DNA from 4 places in the Micromonospora sp. NPDC049171 genome. Region 1 is predicted to be linked to each of the others. Evidence: riboswitches for the same ligand, from Rfam matches in the RefSeq annotation. Region 1 holds a riboswitch; each other region holds the start of a gene.
What was found. Region 1 has a riboswitch for cyclic di-AMP ahead of AB0B14_RS15855 (NlpC/P60 family protein). Riboswitches for the same ligand answer to the same signal wherever they lie in the genome.
Positions count from the first base shown of each region.

Region 2: another riboswitch for cyclic di-AMP. It lies ahead of AB0B14_RS14175 (hypothetical protein); the one in region 1 lies ahead of AB0B14_RS15855 (NlpC/P60 family protein).
Region 3: another riboswitch for cyclic di-AMP. It lies ahead of AB0B14_RS03120 (hypothetical protein); the one in region 1 lies ahead of AB0B14_RS15855 (NlpC/P60 family protein).
Region 4: another riboswitch for cyclic di-AMP. It lies ahead of AB0B14_RS18860 (C39 family peptidase); the one in region 1 lies ahead of AB0B14_RS15855 (NlpC/P60 family protein).

Region 1 is NZ_JBEZDJ010000011.1:73,238-75,428, reverse strand. It holds gene AB0B14_RS15860 (N-acetylmuramoyl-L-alanine amidase) at 1-423, opposite strand, end outside; cyclic di-AMP (ydaO/yuaA leader) riboswitch at 658-793, shown strand; gene AB0B14_RS15855 (NlpC/P60 family protein) at 861-1,847, shown strand; gene dcd (dCTP deaminase) at 1,908-2,191, opposite strand, start outside.
Region 2 is NZ_JBEZDJ010000009.1:155,228-157,418, forward strand. It holds gene AB0B14_RS14170 (hypothetical protein) at 1-172, opposite strand, end outside; gene AB0B14_RS14175 (hypothetical protein) at 341-1,360, opposite strand; cyclic di-AMP (ydaO/yuaA leader) riboswitch at 1,417-1,548, opposite strand; gene AB0B14_RS14180 (cation diffusion facilitator family transporter) at 1,661-2,191, opposite strand, start outside.
Region 3 is NZ_JBEZDJ010000002.1:82,720-84,910, forward strand. It holds gene AB0B14_RS03115 (carbonic anhydrase) at 1-147, shown strand, start outside; gene AB0B14_RS03120 (hypothetical protein) at 205-1,224, opposite strand; cyclic di-AMP (ydaO/yuaA leader) riboswitch at 1,229-1,359, opposite strand; gene AB0B14_RS03125 (YibE/F family protein) at 1,526-2,191, opposite strand, start outside.
Region 4 is NZ_JBEZDJ010000014.1:40,844-43,034, reverse strand. It holds gene AB0B14_RS18865 (hypothetical protein) at 1-167, shown strand, start outside; cyclic di-AMP (ydaO/yuaA leader) riboswitch at 434-575, shown strand; gene AB0B14_RS18860 (C39 family peptidase) at 808-1,647, shown strand; gene AB0B14_RS18855 (alpha/beta fold hydrolase) at 1,781-2,191, shown strand, end outside.

The DNA of each region.
Region 1 (2,191 bases):
CTGCAACGCGGCGGCCGATGGTGCCGGGTCCGCCGACCGAGGCGCGGGTGCCAGCGCGGTACGGGAGTCGTCGCCGCGCGGATCCTCGGTGCCGGTGCCGGTGCCGGTGCCGGTGCCGGCGTCGTGGTGGCCGGCCGTGGGCAGGGCGGCCACGTGTCTGGCGTCGGTCAGGTGCATCGGGCCGTAACCGCCGCTGGTGCTGGGTGTGCCGGCGTTGCTGTCCCAGCGGGACTCCAGGTAGGAGACGCCGAGCAGCACGTCGGTCGGTACGCCGAACTCGGCCGCCGCGGCGGCGTACTGCTGCTGGCGGTCGCCGGTGGGTGCGGCGGCGGCGTGGGCGGGTAGCGGTACCGCGGTCGCGGCGGCGACCACGGCGGCGGCGAGCAGTGCGCGCCGGCCGGGGGACAGGGTTGGATGGTGCATCGAACCCCCTAGATTCCACGGGTGCAGGTCAGGTCACCTTCGCGCCGCCCGGGAGCCCACGTCAATACCTTTCTATGTGTCGACCTGCCTGGAAAGAAATCTTCGCGTGTGGTCGGGGCTCCTCTCCGATCGGTACGGAGTGTCACGGCCGCGCGGGTTGCGGAGTGGTAACGGGCGTCTCTACTCTGGTCTTTTGTCGGCCCGATAGCAGCTCCGCCCAGCCCGGGCGGTAACGGACCGACACCGCCGAGTCGTTTCCGAACGAACCGGGGACCCATGTCCCCCGGGGTGAATCCGCAGCCACTGCGGTAGGGCGCCGACTTCCCGCCCGAACCCGTCAGCTAACCCGGTAGGCGGTCAGGAAGAAGGAGTACGGAACCCCGGTGGCACTCCATGCCCCGCGGCCGTCGTCCGAGCGGTCGGCAGCAGCCGGCCCCATGTCGATCGCGCCGCGCCCACGCTGGTCCCGCTTCACCACCGCGCTCGCCGCACTGGCCGGCGTCGCCGTCGTCCTGACCGGCAGCGCCACGCCGGCCCACGCCGACCCGTCCGTCGCCGAGATCGAGCGCCAGATCGACGCCGACTGGAACAAACTCGAACCGATCATCGAACAGCACAACGCCACCCGGATCGACCTCGCCGCCAAACGCAGGCAGGCCGGCGCGCTGGCCGCCCGGATCGCCCCGCTGGAGCGCCAGGTCGACGCCGCGATGGACAAGGTCAGTGCCCTGGCGGTGCGCGCGTACAAGGGCGAGAACGTGCTGACCGTCAACGCCGTACTGGGCAGCCGGTCGCCCAGCGAGGTGGTCGGGCAGCTCGAGATGCTCGACCGCTTCGCGCACAACCAGCAGCAGGACGTCCGCGAGGTGGCCGACCTGCGCGACCAGTTGGCCGGGCAGAAGGCGCCGCTCGACGCGATGGTGGCCCAACTGACCCGCACCGAGGCTCAGCTGGCGGCGAAGAAGAAGCAGATCAACGAGGAGATCGACAAGCTGCAGAAGCTGCGCCTCAAGGTGTACGGCAGCGGTGGCGGCGGTCCGCTGCGCCCGGCGCCCTGCCCTGCCAGCTATCCCGGTGGCGCCGCCGGCACGGCGGTCAAGTTCGCCTGCGCGCAGATCGGCAAGCCCTACGTCTGGGGTGCCGAGGGCCCGAACTCGTACGACTGCTCCGGGCTGATGCTGGCCGCCTGGGCGAAGGCCGGGGTGTCCCTGCCGCACAACGCCGCCGCGCAGAGCCGCGCCACCAAGAAGGTCAGCAAGGGCGACCTGCGCCCCGGCGACCTGGTCTTCTACTACAGCGACATCCACCACGTCGGCATGTACGTCGGTGACGGCTGGGTGGTGCACGCCTCGCAGGCCGGTGAACCGGTCAAGATGAAGAGGGCCGACGACGGTCAGGTCCACAGCTACGGCCGTCCAGGCTGATCAGTGCGCGGACCGGGGGCCCGTCGCGATCCGTCGCGGCGGGCCCCCGTCGTCACGGGTTCAGCGGGTGGGCCAGGTGCGCCAGTGCTGCCAGGCGCGACTCGGCGTCGGCCCCCGCTGCCCCTGGTAGCGCGAGCCGTAGACCGCCGAGCCGTACGGGTGCTCGGCCGGCGAGGAGAGTCGGAAGATGCAGAGCTGCCCGATCTTCATGCCCGGCCAGAGCGTGATCGGCAGGTTCGCCACGTTCGACAGCTCCAGCGTGACGTGACCGGAGAAGCCGGGGTCGATGAAACCGGCGGTGGAGTGCGTGAGCAGCCCCAGCCGCCCCAGCGAACTCTTGCCCT
Region 2 (2,191 bases), on a different contig from region 1:
ACAGGACGGTGCCGACCAGCGCGCCGACCGGGTAGAGCACCGCCGGGTCGGCGCCCCGCTGCACGGCGATGCCGAGGGTGAGCAGCACCAGGTCCGCGCCGAGCCAGCCCAGCGACGTGACCAGGTGCAGGGTGAGAAGGCCCTTGCGGGCGGCGGGTGGGATCCGAGGCATACCGCAAGGCTGCCCGCCGGCTCTGGCCGGGTCGTCCGACGAGCGGCGACATCAGGGGTACGCCCGCTGACGTAGCCGGCCAGCGCCGCGCGACTGCCCGAACGAACGTGATGCCTGTGAGTCATCACGATGACTCACAGGCATCATGCGCTGCGGGGAACGGCCGGGTCAGTAGACCGACAGGTGTACGTGGTTGGTGTGGTCGGTGGACGGGGTGCCACCGGCGCCGCTGTACGACTTCCACCCGCTGCTGGGCAGCCAGATCTGCCGGTACCAGATCACGTACAGCACGGCGAGCCGGTCGGCGTTGCGGATGAAGTACGCGGCCAGGTTGTTGCCGTACGTCTTGTCGCCGCCGGTGGCGTTGCCGCCGAAGCCGCTCGTCTGGGCGGCGAAGTCGCAGGCCCGGCCCTTCGGGTGCTCGCCCGAGCCGCTGGGGCGGTGACAGGAGACGTACCGGGTGAAGCCGGCGGCCTTGGCCTGGTTGAGCGCGTGCAGGGTGCGCGGGGTGATGCAGCCGTTGGCGGGCGTGGGGTCGTTGACGCTGCACGACTCGGAGGGCCAGGAGCCGTCGGAGTTGCGTGGCGCCGCCTTCGCGTTGGCGGTGGAGGTGCCCCGGTTGGAGCTGGTGTCGGCGGTGGTCTGCGGAGGCTTGGGCGTGTTGGCGACGGTCAGGGCGCGTTCGGCCTGCTCCTTGCGCTTGGCCATCACGGTGACCTGCTTGCGCTGTTCGGTGATCTCGCCGTTCAGGGCGGCCCGGGTGCGATTGGCCTCGTCCTTGGTGGCGAGCAGGTCGCGCAGCACCCGGTCCTCGTTGGCGGCCACCGCCTCCAGGGCGGCGGCCCGATCCATGAAGCCCTCCGGGCTGCTGCTGTTGAGCAGCGCCGACACCGCACCGAGCCGGCCGGTGCGGTACGCCACGCCGGCGATCTGGCCGACCTTGCCGTCGCGCTGGGCCAGCTCGACCTCGATGGTCTTCAGCTGGGTGGCGAGCTGCTGCTGCCGCTGCACGGAGGTGTCCAGAGCGCGTTTGGCGTCCAGGTAGCCCTTGCTGGCGGCCTCGAGTTGGGCGCGCAGCGACGGGGTGCCGCCCTCCTCGTCGGAGTCGGGTGCGGCGGCGGCCCGCAGGCCGGTCGGGGGAGCGGCCGAGGCGGTGCCGGCCGGGATCGCGACGCCGAGGGCGAACATCGCGACGATCAGGGCCGCCAGTCGGGCGGCGGGTGGTCGTGCTGGTGCCACTGCGCATGTCCTTCCGTCAGCCGCCGACCGGGTTAGCTGACGGGTTCGGGACGGAAGATCCCTACCGCTGACGCGGATGCACCCCAGGAACGTGGTTCCCCGGTTCGCCCGGTTGGGCGATTAGGCGGCGACCGCCACCGGCGCCTGGAGGGCGCCGCCTGGTGGAGGCCGGGACCGAGCCTACCGGTGCCGGTGGGGCTGCTGCAGCCGATGTGACGGAAGGTGCGCACGTCGTCACGGAAATGGGTGTTACCACTCGATTGAGCCGCAGGCCCCGGTGGCGGCGCCGGGCTCGATCTGCAACGTCGCGTGTTCGATCCGGAAGTCGTCGTGCAGGGCGGTACGCGCTGCGGTCAGCACCGCGCCGACCTCCGCGTCGGGTGCCATGGTCAGGTGCGCGGAGGCCACCTCCATGCCCGAGGTGAGCGTCCAGACGTGCAGGTCGTGCACCTCCACCACACCGGGGACGGCGGCCAGCCGGTCGTGCACGGCGGTCACCTGGAGGTGCTCCGGGGCGGCCTGCACCAGGATGCGGACGGCGGCGCGGGCCAGCCGCCAGGTGCGCGGCAGGATGAACGCGCCGATGGCGACCGCGACCAGCGGGTCGGCCCACCACCAGTCGGTGACGGCGATGAGCAGTGCGGCACCGATCACGCCGAGTGAGCCGAGCAGGTCGCCGAGCACCTCCAGGTAGGCGCCCTGCAGGTTGATGCTCTCCCGGGCACCGGCGCGGAGCAGGGCGAAGGCGGCGACGTTCGCGAGCAGGCCGAGTACGGCCAC
Region 3 (2,191 bases), on a different contig from region 1:
TCGCCCGTGCTGGCCGACGAGGTGGCACAGGGGCGGTGTGCGGTGGTGGGCGTGTCATACCGGCTCGCCGCCGGCGTCGTGCGCCCGGTGGCGGCGGTGCCGGCCGGCTTCGCGACGCTCGACGTGCCGACCGGGTCGGCCGCCTGACACGTCGAGGGCCGCCCCGCCCGAGGCGGAGCGGCCCTCGACGGAGGATCCGGTGGGTCAGAGCAGCGACATGTGGACGTGGTCGGTGTGGTTCGACGGCCCGCTGTACGACTTCCAACCGCTTGCCGGGAACCAGATCTGCCGGTTCCAGATCACGTAGTAGATGCCGAGCCGGTCGGCGTTACGGATGAGGAACGCGGCGACGTTGTTGCCGTACGTCCGGGTGTCCTCGTTGTGCCAGGGCGCGAAGCCGCTCTTCTGTAGCGACCAGTCGCAGGCCTTGCCCTTCGGGTGCTCCCACGGCCCGCCGGGGCGGTAGCAGCCGACGAACCGGTTGAAGCCGGCCCGCTTGACCTCCTTGTACGCGTGCAGCGTGCGAGGCGTGATGCAGCCGGACGTGGTCGGGTCGTCCTCGCTGCACGACTGCGCCTTCCAGTCACCGTCGGCGGTGCGGCCCGGCCCGATCTTGGCGACCGGCGAGGTGGCGTCCACCAGGCCGCCGGTGAAGCCCTTGCCGCCGACCAGCGAGAGCGCCTTGTCGGCCTCGTTCTTCCGCTTGGCCATCACGGCGGTCTGCTTCTGCTGCTCGCGAACCTCGGTGTCGAGGAGGAACTTGGCCTGCTCGGCGCGGGCCTTCACCGCGTTGACCTCGGCGAGCTTGTTCTCGTTCACCATGTTGATCTCGTCGAGCATCGCGGCGCGCTGCACGAAGGTGTCGGGAGCGTCGCTTTCGAGCAGCATCGCGAGCGCGCCGATCCGACCGGTCCGGTACGACTGGGCGGCGATCTGCCCGACCTGTGGTGCCAACGCGTCCAGGTCGGCCTTGGCCCGGTCCACCTCCAGCGCCAGCTCCAGCTGACGCTTCTTGGACTTGTCCAGTTTGGACTTGGCGGCGGAGTAGTCCCGGTTGGCCTGCTCGATGACGTCGTTGAGCAGCTTCGGCTCGCCGTCCTCCTCGTGCCCGGACGGTGTCGGGGTCGTCGGGGCGGCGTGGGCCGGCAGGGGCCCGGCGAGCACGGTCAGTGCGGCGATCACGGCCACCACGGGTGTCAACCAGCGGCGTAGGGGTGCCGTCACAATGTTCCCTTCCGTCGACCGCCGACCGGGTTAGCTGACGGGTTCGGGGCGGAAGTGGCCCCTACCGCTGACGCGGATTCACCCCACATACCTGGGTCCCCGGCTCGCCGGTTGGCGATTGGGCGGTGGCACCGCAGGCGCCGCTTCGCGCCTTCATCGGTAACCGGCAGCGAGGTTACCCGAGAGTCGACTGCGTGAGCTACGCCTGGCTGCCGACCAAAAGTGTCATTTCGCCATAGCGCTGGGTGATCAGTGACGCGGTTCTCAGGGTGGAGATCCGATCTGGTCACGCTGAGGAGTGTCACCATGCCGTTTCCGTGCTCCTGTTCGACTCCGGCCACCCGTCGGTGGCCGTGGATGGGGGTGGGGTCCGGGTCTGCTCCGGCTCGTCGGGTCGAGAGGTTCGCGGTGAGCTGAGGGCGGCCAGCGGCTCCGCCCGGTCCGGCTCCGGTGGCCGCCGGGCGGCGTCGGCGGGCGGTGTGGCGTCGGCGCGTCCGGCGGCGGTCACGATCGCGGCCAGCCCGGTGGTCAGTGGCACGGCGGCGATCAGGCCGAGCGTGGCGACCGCGCTGCGGACGATTTCCTGCGCGAGGAACTCGCTGGTGAGGATCTGCCCGATCGGCCGCGAGTCGGCGGTGAGCAGGAGCAGCAGGGGCAGCGACGCGCCCGCGTACGCCAGCACGATGGTGTTGACAGTGGAGGCGATGTGCGCGCGGCCGACCCGGGTCGCGGCGCGGTAGAGCTGCAACCGGGTCAGCCCGGGGTTGGCGTGCGCCAGCTCGGTGACGGTGGCCGCCTGGGTGACCGTCACGTCGTCGAGCACCCCGAGCGATCCGATGATGATCCCGGCGAGCAGCAGGCCGTGTAGGTCCACGTCGGCCTGGAACATCGACAGTGTCGTCGCGTCCTCGCTGCCGAAGCCGGTGAGGTGGGTCGCGGCCGTGGCGATGGTGGCGAGCAGCCCGGT
Region 4 (2,191 bases), on a different contig from region 1:
TGGCCGCCTCCTCGGCGCGTACCCTCGCGGCGGAGGCGGCCGCGGCAGTTGCCCGGTTGCGGCCGAGCCCGGCACCCGTCCGCCGGCTGGTGCGTGGGGTGCCCCGGCCCGCCGTCGTGGCACGCTGGCGTCCGGCCCGTGCCCTTCGCGCCCGATCCGTTATGTGAGCCCGGTCACGGGATTTGCGAATCGGGCGTCCGGCACGATCAGCTCGATTTTTCCCGGAATTGTGGCCGCATTGTTGGCGGCCTGTCCGGTTGTCGACCGTAGGCGTCGCCGTAACCGGTTGTCCCATCGAGTCACGTCATCGGCAATACGCGCAGAAATTGTGGCACCCATTGAGGTTTACGCAGGTGAAGCCGGCTTGGCAGGGTGTGGATGGGCCAGTAGTGTCGTCCCGTCCGGTGCGGTAACCGATCGCAAGAGGCGACGCCGCGCCGACCCGCTCAATCGTGATCAACGAACCGGGGACCCATCAGTAAGTCCGGGGTGAATCCGCGAGCCACGGCCCGCGGTAGGGCGATCTTCCCGCCCGAATCCGTCAGCTAACCCGGTAGGCGGTGTCGGAAGGAGTTCCAAACTCGTGCAGCACCTTTCCACCCCTCGGCTGTTCCCTCGCCTCCACGGCGCAGCGGTGCCCCCGCTCATCCGTCCAGTGACGGTGAGCTGACCCCCGGGTCACCGCCTCTCCCGCCCGGCCGAGCCGGGCGTTCCCCTGAGCGGTTCACCACCCGCGGACCACCGTCCGCGCGCTGGCGCCTGCCCGGACACCGGTCGCGCCCCGGTGTGCCGCTCTCCCCCCGATCCGTGGAGGACCCCGTGAAGCACACCATGCAGCGCCAGCTCCGCCGCATCGCGACCGAGCGCCCGTACCAGATCGTCGCCGCCTCCGCCGCGGCCCTCGTGCTCGCCGCCACCACCGGCACCCTGCTCACCGTCGCCGACGACGCCCCGGCCGCTCAGCGCACCGCGACCACGGTCGCCGAGATGCGCAGCGACACCACCACCTCCCAGGGCGACGCGTCCCCGCTGGCCAGCACCGCGCCGTCCAGCGCCGCCCCGGCCACCAGCGCCGCGGCGCCCGCCGCCAAGGCCAGCAGCAACCCGGATCTGACCCGTAAGCCGACGCCGCCGAAGCCGCCCGCGACCAAGGTGCTCGACTACGAGTACGAGGCGCAGAACACGTACTACAACTGCGGCCCGGCGGCCACCCGCAACGCGCTCAGCGCCAGCGGGATCGACCGCACCCAGGAAGAACTCGCTGCCGAACTGGGCACCACCGAGATGGGCACCAACTCGGCCGAGGACACCACCCGGGCGCTCAACGCCGAGGTGAAGGGTTCCCCGTACCGGACCCGGATGTTCCCCGGCGCGCCCAGCCCGGCACAGATGGACCGGCTCCAGGCCGACGTCGTCCGGGCCATCACCGACGGCCGGGGCGTGGTGGCCAACGTCGTCGGCGACGCCACCGACACCGACGGCAGCTGGCACTCCTACGGTGGCGGCCACTACATCGCCGTCGTGGGTTACAAGGACAACGGTCGCACCGTGCGGATCGCCGACTCGGCGAACCCGGCCGACCCGTCGTACTGGATCACCACCATCGACCTGGCCAACTGGATCACCAGCCGGGGCTACTCCGCCTGACCCGGGCACCCTGACCGCCGCGGGCGTCGTCCCCCACAAGGGGCCGACGCCCGCGGCGTCTCTCCCGCTGGCCCGGGGTACGCCCCCGTCGACGACTCTCGTCCGGGACAGCGAACCGTGGGAGACTGCGGCCGTGGTGGACGAATCGGGTGGTCACGCCGGTCGACGGCCGGTCCTGCTGCTGTTGCACGGCATGGGGGCGACCGGTGACGTGTGGCTGCCCTGGGCGTCGCACCTGGAACAACACTGGCCCGGCCGGTGGCTGGCACCGGACCTCGCCGGACACGGCTGGGCACCGCCGCTGCCGTCGTACTCCTTCGCCGGTCTCGCCCAGCGGATCGCGCAGGCCCTCGCCCCCGACGACCGGCTCGTCGTGCTCGGGCACTCGCTGGGCGGCGTGGTCGGCCTCGCGTTGGCCGCACGCGACGCCGGGATGCCGGTGGACGCCGTGGTCGGGTTCGGCATCAAGGCGCTCTGGTCACCCGCCGAGCTGGACCGCGCCGCCGAGCTCGCCGCCCGCCCGGTGAGCTGGTTCGCCAGCCGC